Regions from separate parts of the Azospirillum himalayense genome, predicted to be linked through region 1. Evidence: predicted binding sites of a transcription regulator. Region 1 holds the regulator's gene; the other holds the start of a gene.

Evidence for each region. Region 1 encodes PhoB, which activates phosphate uptake and scavenging genes when phosphate is short. Its sites were predicted from a motif close to TNTCATAAAACTGTCA; they were not measured.
Region 2: a site for PhoB is predicted at 3,065-3,080, ahead of ACFPMG_RS16990 (HesB/IscA family protein). Genes of this name have one in related genera too.

Annotation. Positions count from the first base shown of each region.
Region 1 covers NZ_JBHSLC010000087.1:309,016-314,587, forward strand. The annotation lists gene pstA (phosphate ABC transporter permease PstA) at 1-734, shown strand, start outside; gene pstB (phosphate ABC transporter ATP-binding protein PstB) at 772-1,557, shown strand; gene phoU (phosphate signaling complex protein PhoU) at 1,617-2,417, shown strand; gene phoB (phosphate regulon transcriptional regulator PhoB) at 2,449-3,153, shown strand; gene ACFPMG_RS26555 (calcium-binding protein) at 3,278-4,513, opposite strand; gene ACFPMG_RS26560 (hypothetical protein) at 4,830-5,096, opposite strand; gene ACFPMG_RS26565 (DsrE family protein) at 5,102-5,539, opposite strand; gene ACFPMG_RS26570 (HesA/MoeB/ThiF family protein) at 5,565-5,572, opposite strand, start outside.
Region 2 covers NZ_JBHSLC010000035.1:77,874-83,445, reverse strand. The annotation lists gene nifV (homocitrate synthase) at 1-106, opposite strand, end outside; gene nifS (cysteine desulfurase NifS) at 359-1,564, opposite strand; gene nifU (Fe-S cluster assembly protein NifU) at 1,568-2,485, opposite strand; gene ACFPMG_RS16990 (HesB/IscA family protein) at 2,535-2,915, opposite strand; gene ACFPMG_RS16985 (hypothetical protein) at 3,197-3,694, shown strand; gene ACFPMG_RS16980 (nitrogen fixation protein NifQ) at 3,729-4,319, opposite strand; gene fdxB (ferredoxin III, nif-specific) at 4,378-4,671, opposite strand; gene ACFPMG_RS16970 (CCE_0567 family metalloprotein) at 4,840-5,046, opposite strand; gene ACFPMG_RS16965 (NifX-associated nitrogen fixation protein) at 5,057-5,521, opposite strand; gene nifX (nitrogen fixation protein NifX) at 5,526-5,572, opposite strand, start outside.

The sequences.
Region 1 (5,572 bases):
GCAGCACCTTCAACACCACCCTGTTCACCGCCGGCGACAGCCGCGAGCCGGAACAGGCGGGCATCCTGGGCGCCGTCGTCGGCTCCGCCCTGACGCTGGTGGTGACCATGCTGCTGTCGGTGCCCATTGGCATCGCCGCCGCGGTCTATCTGGAGGAGTTCGCGCCGAAGAACCGCTGGACCGACCTGATCGAGGTCAACATCAACAACCTCGCCGCGGTGCCGTCGATCATCTTCGGCCTGCTCGGTCTGGCGGTGTTCCTCGGCTTCTTCGGGCTGCCGCGCTCCGCGCCGCTGGTCGGTGGTCTGGTGATGGCGCTGATGACCCTGCCGGTCATCATCATCGCCTCGCGCGTCGCCCTGAAGGCGGTGCCGCCGTCGATCCGCGAAGCGGCGTTGGGCGTCGGCGCCTCGCCGTTGCAGACGGTGACGCACCATGTCCTGCCGCTGGCCCTGCCGGGCATCCTGACCGGCACCATCATCGGCATGGCCCGCGCGCTGGGCGAGACGGCCCCGCTGCTGATGATCGGCATGGTGGCCTTCATCGTGGACATCCCGGGCGGCCTGACCGACAGCGCCACGGCCATCCCGGTGCAGATCTACATGTGGGCGGACAGCCCCGAGCGGGCCTTCACGGAGCGCACCTCCGCGGCGATCCTGATCCTGCTCGCCTTCCTCATCCTGATGAACGGCCTGGCCGTCTTCCTGCGCAAGAAATTCGAGAGGCGTTGGTAACCCCATGAGCGTCCAGACCCACATCCCGGCCACGGCCATGGCTTCGCGTCCCGCCGCCGGCATCCACGGCACCAAGATGGTCGCCCGTGACGTCAAGGTGTTCTACGGGGCCAAACAGGCGCTCAAGGGCATCAACCTGGAGATCCAGGAAAACCGCGTGATGGCGCTGATCGGCCCGTCCGGCTGCGGCAAGTCGACGTTCCTGCGCTGCCTGAACCGCATGAACGACACCATCGAAAACTGCCGCGTCGAGGGGCTGATCGCGCTCGACGGCGAGGATGTCTACGGCAAGTCGATCGACGCCGTGCAGCTCCGCGCCCGCGTCGGCATGGTCTTCCAGAAGCCGAATCCCTTCCCGAAGTCGATCTACGACAACATCGCCTACGGCCCGCGCATCCACGGCATCGCCAGCCACCGCGACGAGATGGACGAGATCGTCCAGACCTCGCTGAAGCGCGCCGGCCTGTGGAACGAGGTGAAGGACCGCCTGCGCGAGCCGGGCACCGGCCTGTCCGGCGGCCAGCAGCAGCGCCTGTGCATCGCCCGCGCCATCGCCGTCAGCCCCGAGGTGATCCTGATGGACGAGCCCTGCTCGGCGCTCGACCCCATCGCGACGGCCCACATCGAGGAGCTGATCGACGAGCTGCGCGAGAACTACACGATCGTCATCGTGACCCACAACATGCAGCAGGCGGCCCGCGTCTCCCAGAAGACCGCCTTCTTCCATCTGGGCGACATGGTGGAGTGCGACGACACCGAGGAAATCTTCACCAACCCGCGGGACGAGCGCACCCAGGGCTACATCACCGGCCGCTACGGCTGATCCCCGGCCTCTGATCCCCGGCCTCGCCGCATCCTTTCCATCAGCGAAGGACGTGAAGCATGAGCACCGAACACATCGTGCGCTCCTTCGCGCACGAACTTGAGCGCCTGTCCAATCTGATCACCCAGATGGGCGGCGTCGCCGAAGCGCAGGTGGACGCCGCCGTGAAGGCGGTGGCCCGCCGCGACGTCGCGCTGGCCGCCCAGGTCATGCAGGCCGACCGGCGCATCGACGCCTACGAGCGCGACATCGACGCCGAGGCCGTGCGCCTGCTCGCCCTCCGCCAGCCGCTGGCCCAGGACCTGCGCGAGATCGTGTCGGCGCTGAAGATCGCGTCGGACCTGGAGCGGATCGGCGACTACGCCTCCAACATCGCCAAGCGCTCGCTGGCGCTGGCCCAGGTGCCGGTGGTGCGCCCGGCGGCGGCCATCCCGCGCATGGGGCGGCTGGTCGAGTCGATCATGAAGGACGTGCTGGACGCCTACATCGAGCGCGACGTCCGGCGCGCCATCGCCGCCTGGGAACGCGACGAGGAGCTGGACGACCTCTACACCAGCCTGTTCCGCGAAGTCCTGACCTACATGATGGAGGACCCGCGCAACATCACGCCCTGCACGCACCTGCTGTTCATGGCGAAGAACCTGGAGCGGATCGGCGACCACGCCACCAACATCGCCGAGACCATCCATTATCTGGTGGTCGGCACGACGCTGCGCGCCGCGCGCCCGAAGAACGACGGCAGCAGCTTCGCCGTGGTCGAGCCGGACGGTTCGGTCATGGATGCGGCCACGGAGGCGATGGAACAGGGATTGCCGCGGGACGGTGGCCCGGATAACGATGGAGCGGGACATGCCGCGTGACGGCGAGACGCGCAGTGGGAGCGGGACAAGCATGAATTCGGCGCTGAAGCCGCTCGTCCTCGTCGTCGAGGACGAAGCCGACATCGTGACGCTGCTGAAGTACAATCTGGAGAAGGAAGGCTTCCGCGTGAACGCCGCCACCGACGGCGAGGAAGCCCTTCTGCTGGCCGGGGAGCAGACGCCGAACATCGTCCTGCTCGACTGGATGCTGCCGCTGATGTCGGGGCTGGAGGTCTGCCGCCAGATGCGCCGCAACAGCAAGATGCGCGACATCCCGATCATCATGCTGACCGCCCGCGGCGAGGAGGCGGACCGCGTGCGCGGCCTGAATTCCGGCGCCGACGACTACATCACCAAGCCCTTCTCCCCGACCGAGCTGGTCGCCCGCATGCGCGCCGTCCTGCGCCGCTCGGCCCCCGGCATGACCGACGAGACGCTGCAGTTCGCCGACGTGACCATGGATCTGGCGGCCCACCGGGTTCGCCGGAACGGGCGCGACGTGCATCTGGGGCCGACCGAGTTCCGCCTGCTGCGCCATTTCATGCAGCATCCCGGCCGCGTCTTCTCGCGCGAGCAGCTTCTCGACGTGGTGTGGGGCCACGACGTCTATGTCGAGCCGCGCACCGTGGACGTGCACATCCGCCGTCTGCGCAAGGCGATGAACGAGGAGACGGAGATGGATCTGATCCGCACCGTCCGCTCGGCGGGCTACGCGCTGGACAGCAAGTCGGTCTGACGTCCGCAGGGGCGGTGTTGGCCACCCGAACCGGCCTCCGACAAACCCGGCGCGGTTCACTGTTCGGGTGCCGCCGGGTTCGGGCGCCGCCGGTGTCATGCCGGCGGCACCCGAAGGCGCCGAATCAGAGGATGATGTTCTTGCCGAGAAGCTTGTCCAGGCCCTGGAGGGTGATCTGGAAGTCGGCCCGTCCGTCCCCATTCACATCCCCCTGCGCCATGCCGCCCGCCCAACGCAGTTCGCCCGCCCGACGGTGGAAGCTGCTGCCGCCGATGAACGTGAACGCCTGGTCGCCGCGCTGGCGTGTATTGGCGTCGATGCCGCGCAGGTCGAGGCTGTCGTCTGTCGAGAAATCCAGGATGGTGTCACGCTGGGAGCCGTTGCCGGCGTCCCGCGTGCTCTGGAAGACGAAGCGGTCCTTGCCATCGCCGCCGGCGAGCAGGTCGGTGCCATCGCCGCCCTGAATCCAGTCGTCGCCAACGCTGCCGAGCAGGGTGTCGTCTCCGCGATTGCCGTACAGAGTGTCGTTTCCGAGTCCGCCGACCATCAGCTCGGCATTGTGCGACCCCAGCAGGGTGTCGTTCCCACCAAAGCCGAGGATCGCGGAGTTCCCCTTTCTGGCGTCCGAGCGCAAGGTTTCGGCGTTTCCGGTGCCGGTCTTGAACTGCCAACCTTCCTTGAACAGCCAGCTGTAATCGACGCCTGTGGCATCCTTGGCCGCAGCCAGAAAGTTGGCGCGGGCCTGTTCCGGAGTAGTCGCCGCATCCTTGGTGATCAGGCTCTGCCAGAAGCGGGCGTAGTTGTCTTCGCCGAAGTCCTCGTAGAGACGGTGGAGCAGGGAGCCGGCGAGGTCGGCCCCGCTGAAGTTGTAGGGGTTCTGGGGACCGGTGTCGGTGGCCAGGGTGTTGCGCCAATTCAGGTCGCCATTGGAGAAATAGAGCTGGGCCATGTCCTGCTGGATGTATGTGACCAGCTGGTTCCATTCGAGCCCGTTAAAGGTGGTTCCGTCGACGCCGGCAGCGTCCATGGAGAGAAAGCGGTTCTCAATGGCAAAGCCGGTGGTGAAGGGCGGCAGTCCCTGGAGCGGCTGGTCGTAGAACCAGAAATTCCGGCCAAGTTCGTAGAAGAGCACTTGATCGTAGAGGCCAGCGTCGCGCACCCCGGTGTAGAGGATGTTGAAATATTCCGGCATGATTTCGATGCCGGTGAAGCCGAGAAAGCCGCAGCCCGCACCGCAGGTGTCCTGTACTTCGGCGATCGTGGCCTTGCCGTTGTAGGTGAAATATGGGTTCGGTTCCCGTCCTGTGATGCGCGTGTAGAAATCGTAGCTTTCGTCCAGCTTGGAGACGATGCTCTGCATCACATTGATTTCTAGATCAGGCGACTGTGTAAGAAGCACGATGTTCCGACCTTCCCAGGGTGTTCTTTCGAGAACTTCTCCGTAAATTGATGTATAAGCAACCACGGCCGTCCTCCTCGCCCTGTTGTTTTCTAAGCGAAGAGGATTTACAGGCAATTTCAGGAAGTCGAACACGGAAAAGTGCGAGTCCCACGGGCCGGAGTAATTCTTCCGTATGGATCGGCGTCCAGCCACGGCCGGTCGTGATGCGAGATCGGTTTCGACGTTGAGCCCGACCTTGAAGAGGGGGCAATCCCGGACTTGGCCCCGAAACGCTTCAGCCCTGCCGCTCCTCCAGCAACCCCACCGCCTCCTGCAGAATCGCCACCTTCGGACCGAAGCGCTTCGCCCGGTCGCTGTCCTCGATGAAGCCGATCATCACGCGCAGGGCGTGTGCCACCCGCGGGGCGAGACCGGGATGCGCCGTCACATGCTGCGCCAGATGAACCAGCGCATCCCGGTAGGGCCGGCCCTCGAAACCCTCCGCGGCGATCGCCTCGAAGCGGTTCGCGTACTCGATCACCAAATTGTGGTCGTCGGTCATCGCGCTCACACGAACAGGATCGCGCCGGTCTTCGGCGCGTCGTTCAGGAAGGTGACGACTCCGCCGGTCTTCACTGGCACGTCGGGGCGCAGAGGGACGCCGGCCGGCAGGCCGAGCGCGCGCAGCCCCATCTCGCAGGCCATGACCGTGACCTTCAGCATCACGCAGGCTTCCAGCAGTTCCTCGAAGCCGGCCAGCCCGTTGGCGGTGAAGGCGGCGTCGCGCTCCGCCGGTCGGCTGCCGTCGTCGGCGGGGTCCAGCCGGTGCCAGCCCGGCGTGCCGTCCGCACCCTCGGCCAGCAGCGTGTTCAGCGCGCGGCCGGTGAAGAACAGCGTGACCTTGCGGTTGGTCGCCGCCGCCGCGCTCGCCATCACCAAGGCGTAGTGAACCCGGTCGAAACCGCCCGCGAACAGGACGATGGACAGGGACTCGGGACCTTCCATGGGTCAGGGCTCTCCCAGGCGCCGCTCAGTGGG
Region 2 (5,572 bases), on a different contig from region 1:
CGCGGGCGATGGCGATCTTCTCGTCGAGCGTGAAGGCGACCCCCGCCGTCTGCTCCCCGTCGCGCAGCGTCGTGTCGTTGATGATGGTGGAACCGGCCATCGGCATTCGGTCACATCCTCAATCTGAGCGTAATCAGCGGTGGGTCTTGCCCCCTCCCTAACCCTCCCCCGCTTCGCAGGGGAGGGGATCAAGTCCCTCTCCTGCGAAGCGGGGGAGGGAGGGGACCCACGCAGTGGGGAGGGTGGGGGCAACGGGGCCAGAAAGTGTGTCGCAGACCGGGCCGGGGAACCGCGTCCCGGCGGGTGTCGTCGGGCGGGTTGCCGGGGCGCGGGCCCGGCCCGGCCTGCGATCTCGGTGTTACGAGTAAACCGGCGCGAACTCCTTCGGAGCGCCCGCCTGCGACCAGTAGGGCGACAGCGAGCGCAGCTTCGCGATGATGCCGGGGACCACCGCAATCACCCGGTCGATCTCCTCCTCGGTCGTTTCGCGCGACAGGGAGAAGCGGGTGGCGCCGTGGGCGGCGGTGTAGGGCACGCCCATCGCCCGCATCACGTGGCTCGGCTCCAGCGACCCGGAGGTGCAGGCCGACCCCGACGAGGCGGCGATGCCCGCCTCGTTCAGCAGGAGGAGGATCGCCTCGCCCTCGATGTACTCGAAGGCGACGTTGCAGGTGTTGGGCAGGCGGTTGGCCGGGTTGCCGGTGACGAAGCAGTTGGGGACGGCGGCCAGGATGGCCTGCTCCAGCTTGTCGCGCAGCGCCTTGACCCGCGTGTTCTCGTCGGTCATGTGCAGCAGCGCGAGCTGCGCCGCCGCTCCCAGCCCGACGATGCCCGGCGCGTTCTCCGTGCCGGCGCGGCGCGAGCGCTCCTGGTGGCCGCCGCGCAGCATCGGGCGGAAGCGCAGGCCGCGCTTGACGTAGAGCGCGCCGATGCCCTTGGGGGCGTGCAGCTTGTGGCCGGACAGCGACAGCATGTCCACCGCGCTGTTGACGAGCGTCATCGGGATCTTGCCGACCGCCTGCACCGCGTCGGTGTGGAACACCGCGCCCGCCGCCTTGGCGAGCTGGGCCAGTTCCTCGATCGGGAAGATCGTGCCGGTCTCGTTGTTCGCCCACATGATGGAGACGATGGCGACGTCCGGCCCCAGCGCCGCCTTGTAGGCGTCGAGGTCGAGGTTGCCCCGGTTGTCCACGCCGATGCGGTGGACGGTGTAGCCGCGCTTCTTCTCCAGATAGTCGCACAGCGCCAGCACGGCGGGATGCTCGACCACGCTGGTGACGATGCTCTTCTTCTTCGGATAGGCCTCCAGCACCGACAGGATGGCGGTGTTGTCGCTCTCCGTGCCGCCGGAGGTGAAGACGATCTCGCTGTCATGGGCGGCGCCGAGCAGCGCCTGCACCTGCTTGCGCGCCCACTCGATCTTGCCGCCCACCGCGGCGCCGAAGCCGTGCATGGAGGAGGGGTTGCCGAACTGCTCGGTGAACAGCGGCAGCATCTCCGCCAGCACCTCCGGATCGACGCGGGTGGTGGCGTTGTTGTCGAGGTAGATTCCCTGTGCGGTCATGGCTCAGGCCCCCACCGGCAGGAGGGAGGCGGGCTTGACGCGGACGAACTCGCCCAGCGCCTCGACCAGCTTGGCCTGCACGCCCATCATGGTGCCGGCGGACTGCGAACAGCCGGAGCAGGCGCCGGTCAGCCGGACGTAGATGTCCTTGCCGTCGATGTCCACCAGCTCGACATCGCCGCCGTCGCGCTGAATCTGCGGGCGCAGCTCCTCGATGGCGACCATGATCTTCTGCATGCGCTGCACGTTCGTGAGCTTGGCCGGTGCGGCCTCGGCCTTCGGGGCCAGCGGCTTGATGGCGTCCAGCCCGACCGTGCCGGGGGCGTGGGGCTTGGGCGGGGCCAGCGCGCCGGTCTTGGCGAGCACGGCCTCCAGCACCTCCTCGATCTTCTCGTGGCAGGTCTGGCAGGAGCCGCCGGCCTTGGTGTAGTGGGTGACCTCCTCCAGCGTGGTCAGGCTGTTGACGGTCACCGCGCGCTCGATCATCGCCGCGTCGATGCCGAAGCACTTGCAGACCAGCTCGCCTTCCTCGTGGTCGTCGACCCACTCCTCGCCCTTGAAGTTGGCGATGGCGGCGCGGAGCGCCTCGGCGCCCATGACCGAACAGTGCATCTTCTCCGGCGGCAGGCCGCCCAGATACTCGGCGATGTCGCGGTTGGTGACGGCCAGCGCCTCGTCCACCGTCTTGCCGATGATCATCTCCGTCAGCGCCGACGAGGACGCGATGGCCGAGCCGCAGCCGAAGGTCTGGAACTTCGCGTCCTCGATGACCTGGTTGTCGGGGTTGACCTTCATCATCAGCTTCAGGGCGTCGCCGCAGGTGATCGACCCGACCTCGCCCACGGCGTTCGCCTCATCCAGCGCGCCGGCGTTCTTCGGGTTGAAGAAGTGTTCCTTGACCTTGTCGGTGTAGTTCCACATGACGCCTTGCCTTTCCCGACGTTATCGGGTGGGGGGAGAGTGTTCGGGGTTAGTGGGCGGTGCCGCAGCCGCCGGCCGACGGCGTGGAGGAGCAGCTGCCCCCCGGACCCGCCGAGAAGGACTTGCCGCAGCCGCAGCTGCCCGTCGCGTTCGGGTTGTCGAACTTGAAGCCCGCGCCCTCGACCCCTTCGACGAAATCGACCACCACGCCGGTCAGGAAGGGCTGGCTGGTCGGGTCGACGAAGATCGTCACCGGGCCGAAGGTCAGCACGGCGTCTTCGTCGCCCGCCGTGGCCTCCAGCCCCATCTGGTACTTCATGCCGGCGCAGCCGCCGTCGGCCACCGCGATGCGCAGGCCGGCCGCGGCGCCGCCGGACTTCGCCAGCACGCGCTCCAGGGTGTTCACCGCCGCATCCGTCAGGGTCACCATGTCTGCCGCCTCCAAATGCTTCGTCGGGCATGCCGACCGTTCCTGGTCATAGGATCAGCAAGCAGCGTGCCAACTTTTAAGTTGTTGATTTTGATGAATTGTCAGGTCGGGTGGCTGGTGTTTTTCCGACAATTGTCGGGTCGGGGCCATGTCGGCTTTGCGACATCCTGCGACGAAAGGACGCACAATTTGATTATGGGCTTTTGCGAAACGGGCTTGCGAGCCATACAGGATTGTCGGTCGGGCGCACGGTTTTGCGAAACAACGGAAGGGGACGGGTGATGGAGCGGCCGGTCGAACTGCGGATGTCCAACGGGCGCATGGCCTTCGGCGAGGTGCCCGAGTATATCGACGAGAAGCTGCAGGAGGCGGTGAAGGCCCGCCCCGACGCCGCGGCCTGCGAAGCCCTGCTGTGGGAGGCCCACCGGCTGGGGCCGCGCGTCCTGCCGGTCTTCTACGCGCTCTACAAATTCTACTTCAACCGCAAGCGCTTCGCGGACGCGGAGCGGGTGGCGATGATCGGACTGGACGCGGCGGCGCGCGAGGGCGGCTATGCCGGCGACTGGCGGAGCCTGCGCGTGGACAGCGCGGATTGGGCGAAGGAGGGGCCGCCGCGCTTCACCCTCTTCACCCTGAAGGCGTTGGCCTTCATCAGCCTGCGCAGCGAGCGGGTGGAGGAGGCGAGGGTGATCCTCGCGAAGCTGACGGAGATCGACCCGCAGGACCGGGTTGGCTACGGCGTCATCGCCGCGCTGGCGAAGGGTCTGGGGGAGGAGTGACTTGGGAAGAGGGGTGATTGACGGTTTGGTTCCGTCAGTCACCCGAACCGAAGCACACGGCCTCCGCGCCGCAATCGCGGCAGACCGGGGCGCCGCAGGGAATCAGCCCGTCCCGCGCGCAGAGGAAGCGGTAGAGGAAAGCCTTCCAGCGGGTGCCGGTGGCGTTCAGCAGGGCCAGCGAGTCGAAATGGCGCTCCATCAGCGCCGCGAGGTGGCTCGGGCCGGCCAGCCCGAGATCCCGCCACAGTTCGCCCTCGTCCAGCATGGCCCGTGCCACGATGGCGGCGAGCCATTCCTCCTCCTCGATGCCCAGCGACCGGTGGGCGAGCAGGAGGGCGGCGATGTCGTCCACCTCGCCGCGAAGAAGCGGCGGCAAGGGGGTGGGCGAGCTGTCGGGAACCGGCAGGCCGGCCGCGAAGGCGCCGGGGAAATAGCGGTCGAGAATCTGGCCGAGCGCCCGGTCGTCCAGTCCCAAAGCGCCCGGACCCGCCGGCCAGCGGCGGGACAGGATGCAGGCGAACAGATGCGCGTCGAAGACGTTGCAGCGTCCCTGGCGGTCGGTCAGCCAGCGGTACAGAAGCGTGGTGTCGCCCGCCCCCGGCGGGGCGGTGTCAAGGATGCCCATGGCGTCCTCCTCCGGGGGCGGGCGGCCGTCAGGCCGTCTCAGATCAACTCGGCGACCCTCAGGCCGCCTGGGGCAAGTGGGTGATGCAGTTCTTGGAACAGACCTTGCCGCAGCTCTCGCAGCCGATGCAGTTCCCGGCGTTCTTGACGCTCATGACCTTCTTCTCGGCCTCGTCGTCGAAGGCGTCGACGATGTCGCCATCCTCGGTGATGCCGATCAGCTCCAGCACGTCGCGGCCGCAGACCTTGAAGCAGCGGCCGCAGCCGATGCACATCTTCTGGTCGATGCTTTCCACGAATTTCGGCGTCCAGGCGCCGCCGCCGCGGGTGGTGCCGGTCACGAACTCAGCCATCGTCTGCTCCTCAATCGGGCTTGGTGTGTTGTTTGGTGGGGATGTGGGCGTAGGTGTTGCCCCCTCCCTAACCCTCCCCCGCTTCGCAGGGGAGGGGACTGCCGCCGCTTCGCGATCATCTCCCTCCCCTGCGAAGCGGGGGAGGGTCGGGGAGGGGCAGGAGGATGCTCAGGCGGACGCCGTCTCCAGCGCCTTCAGCTCGGCGCGCTTCTCGGTCAGGGTCTTGTAGGCGTCGTAGGTCTCCTGGGCGACCTGGAGGATGGTCTGCCAGTTCTGCGGCAGCTCCTCCGACAGGTCGTGCAGGTCCATCTTCTTCTGGGTCGCGCGGGCGTTGAGCTTCTTGACCTCGTCCTTCAGGGCGTCGATGTCGGACATGTCGGAAACCTCACAGATCGGCGACGTCGGGATATTTGCGGATCAGCGCCACGGCCTCGTCCACGATCTTGGCGCCGTCGGCGGCCAGCTTCTCCAGCGACGGGAAGCCGAAGCGGTGGACGTCGCGCAGATGCTTCGACACCACGACCAGCCGGCCGGTGGTCAGCACCATGCGGCCGAAGCCCTCGTGGCTCATCTTCATGATGGGGGAGGCGATGTGGCCGGTCTGCTTCTCGACCGTGATGCCGACGGCCTTGTAGAACAGCTCCAGCCGCCACAGCGTGTCGGGGTCCGGGTCGCCCATGATCGGGATGGCGGCGCGGGCCTCCTTGTCGAGGATGAAGGGGGCGAGGATCGTCTCGTCGCTCTTGCCTTCCCAGGCGCCGTAGCTGTCTTCGGCGCGGAACAGCATGACCAGAGTCTTCAGGAAGGCCTCGGCGAGATCGCTCCCGGCGGCCACGGTGGTGTCGGTCATGCTCTCAATCCTCCTCGTCGAAAGCCAGCTCCTGCGGCTGGCCGGCGTTCA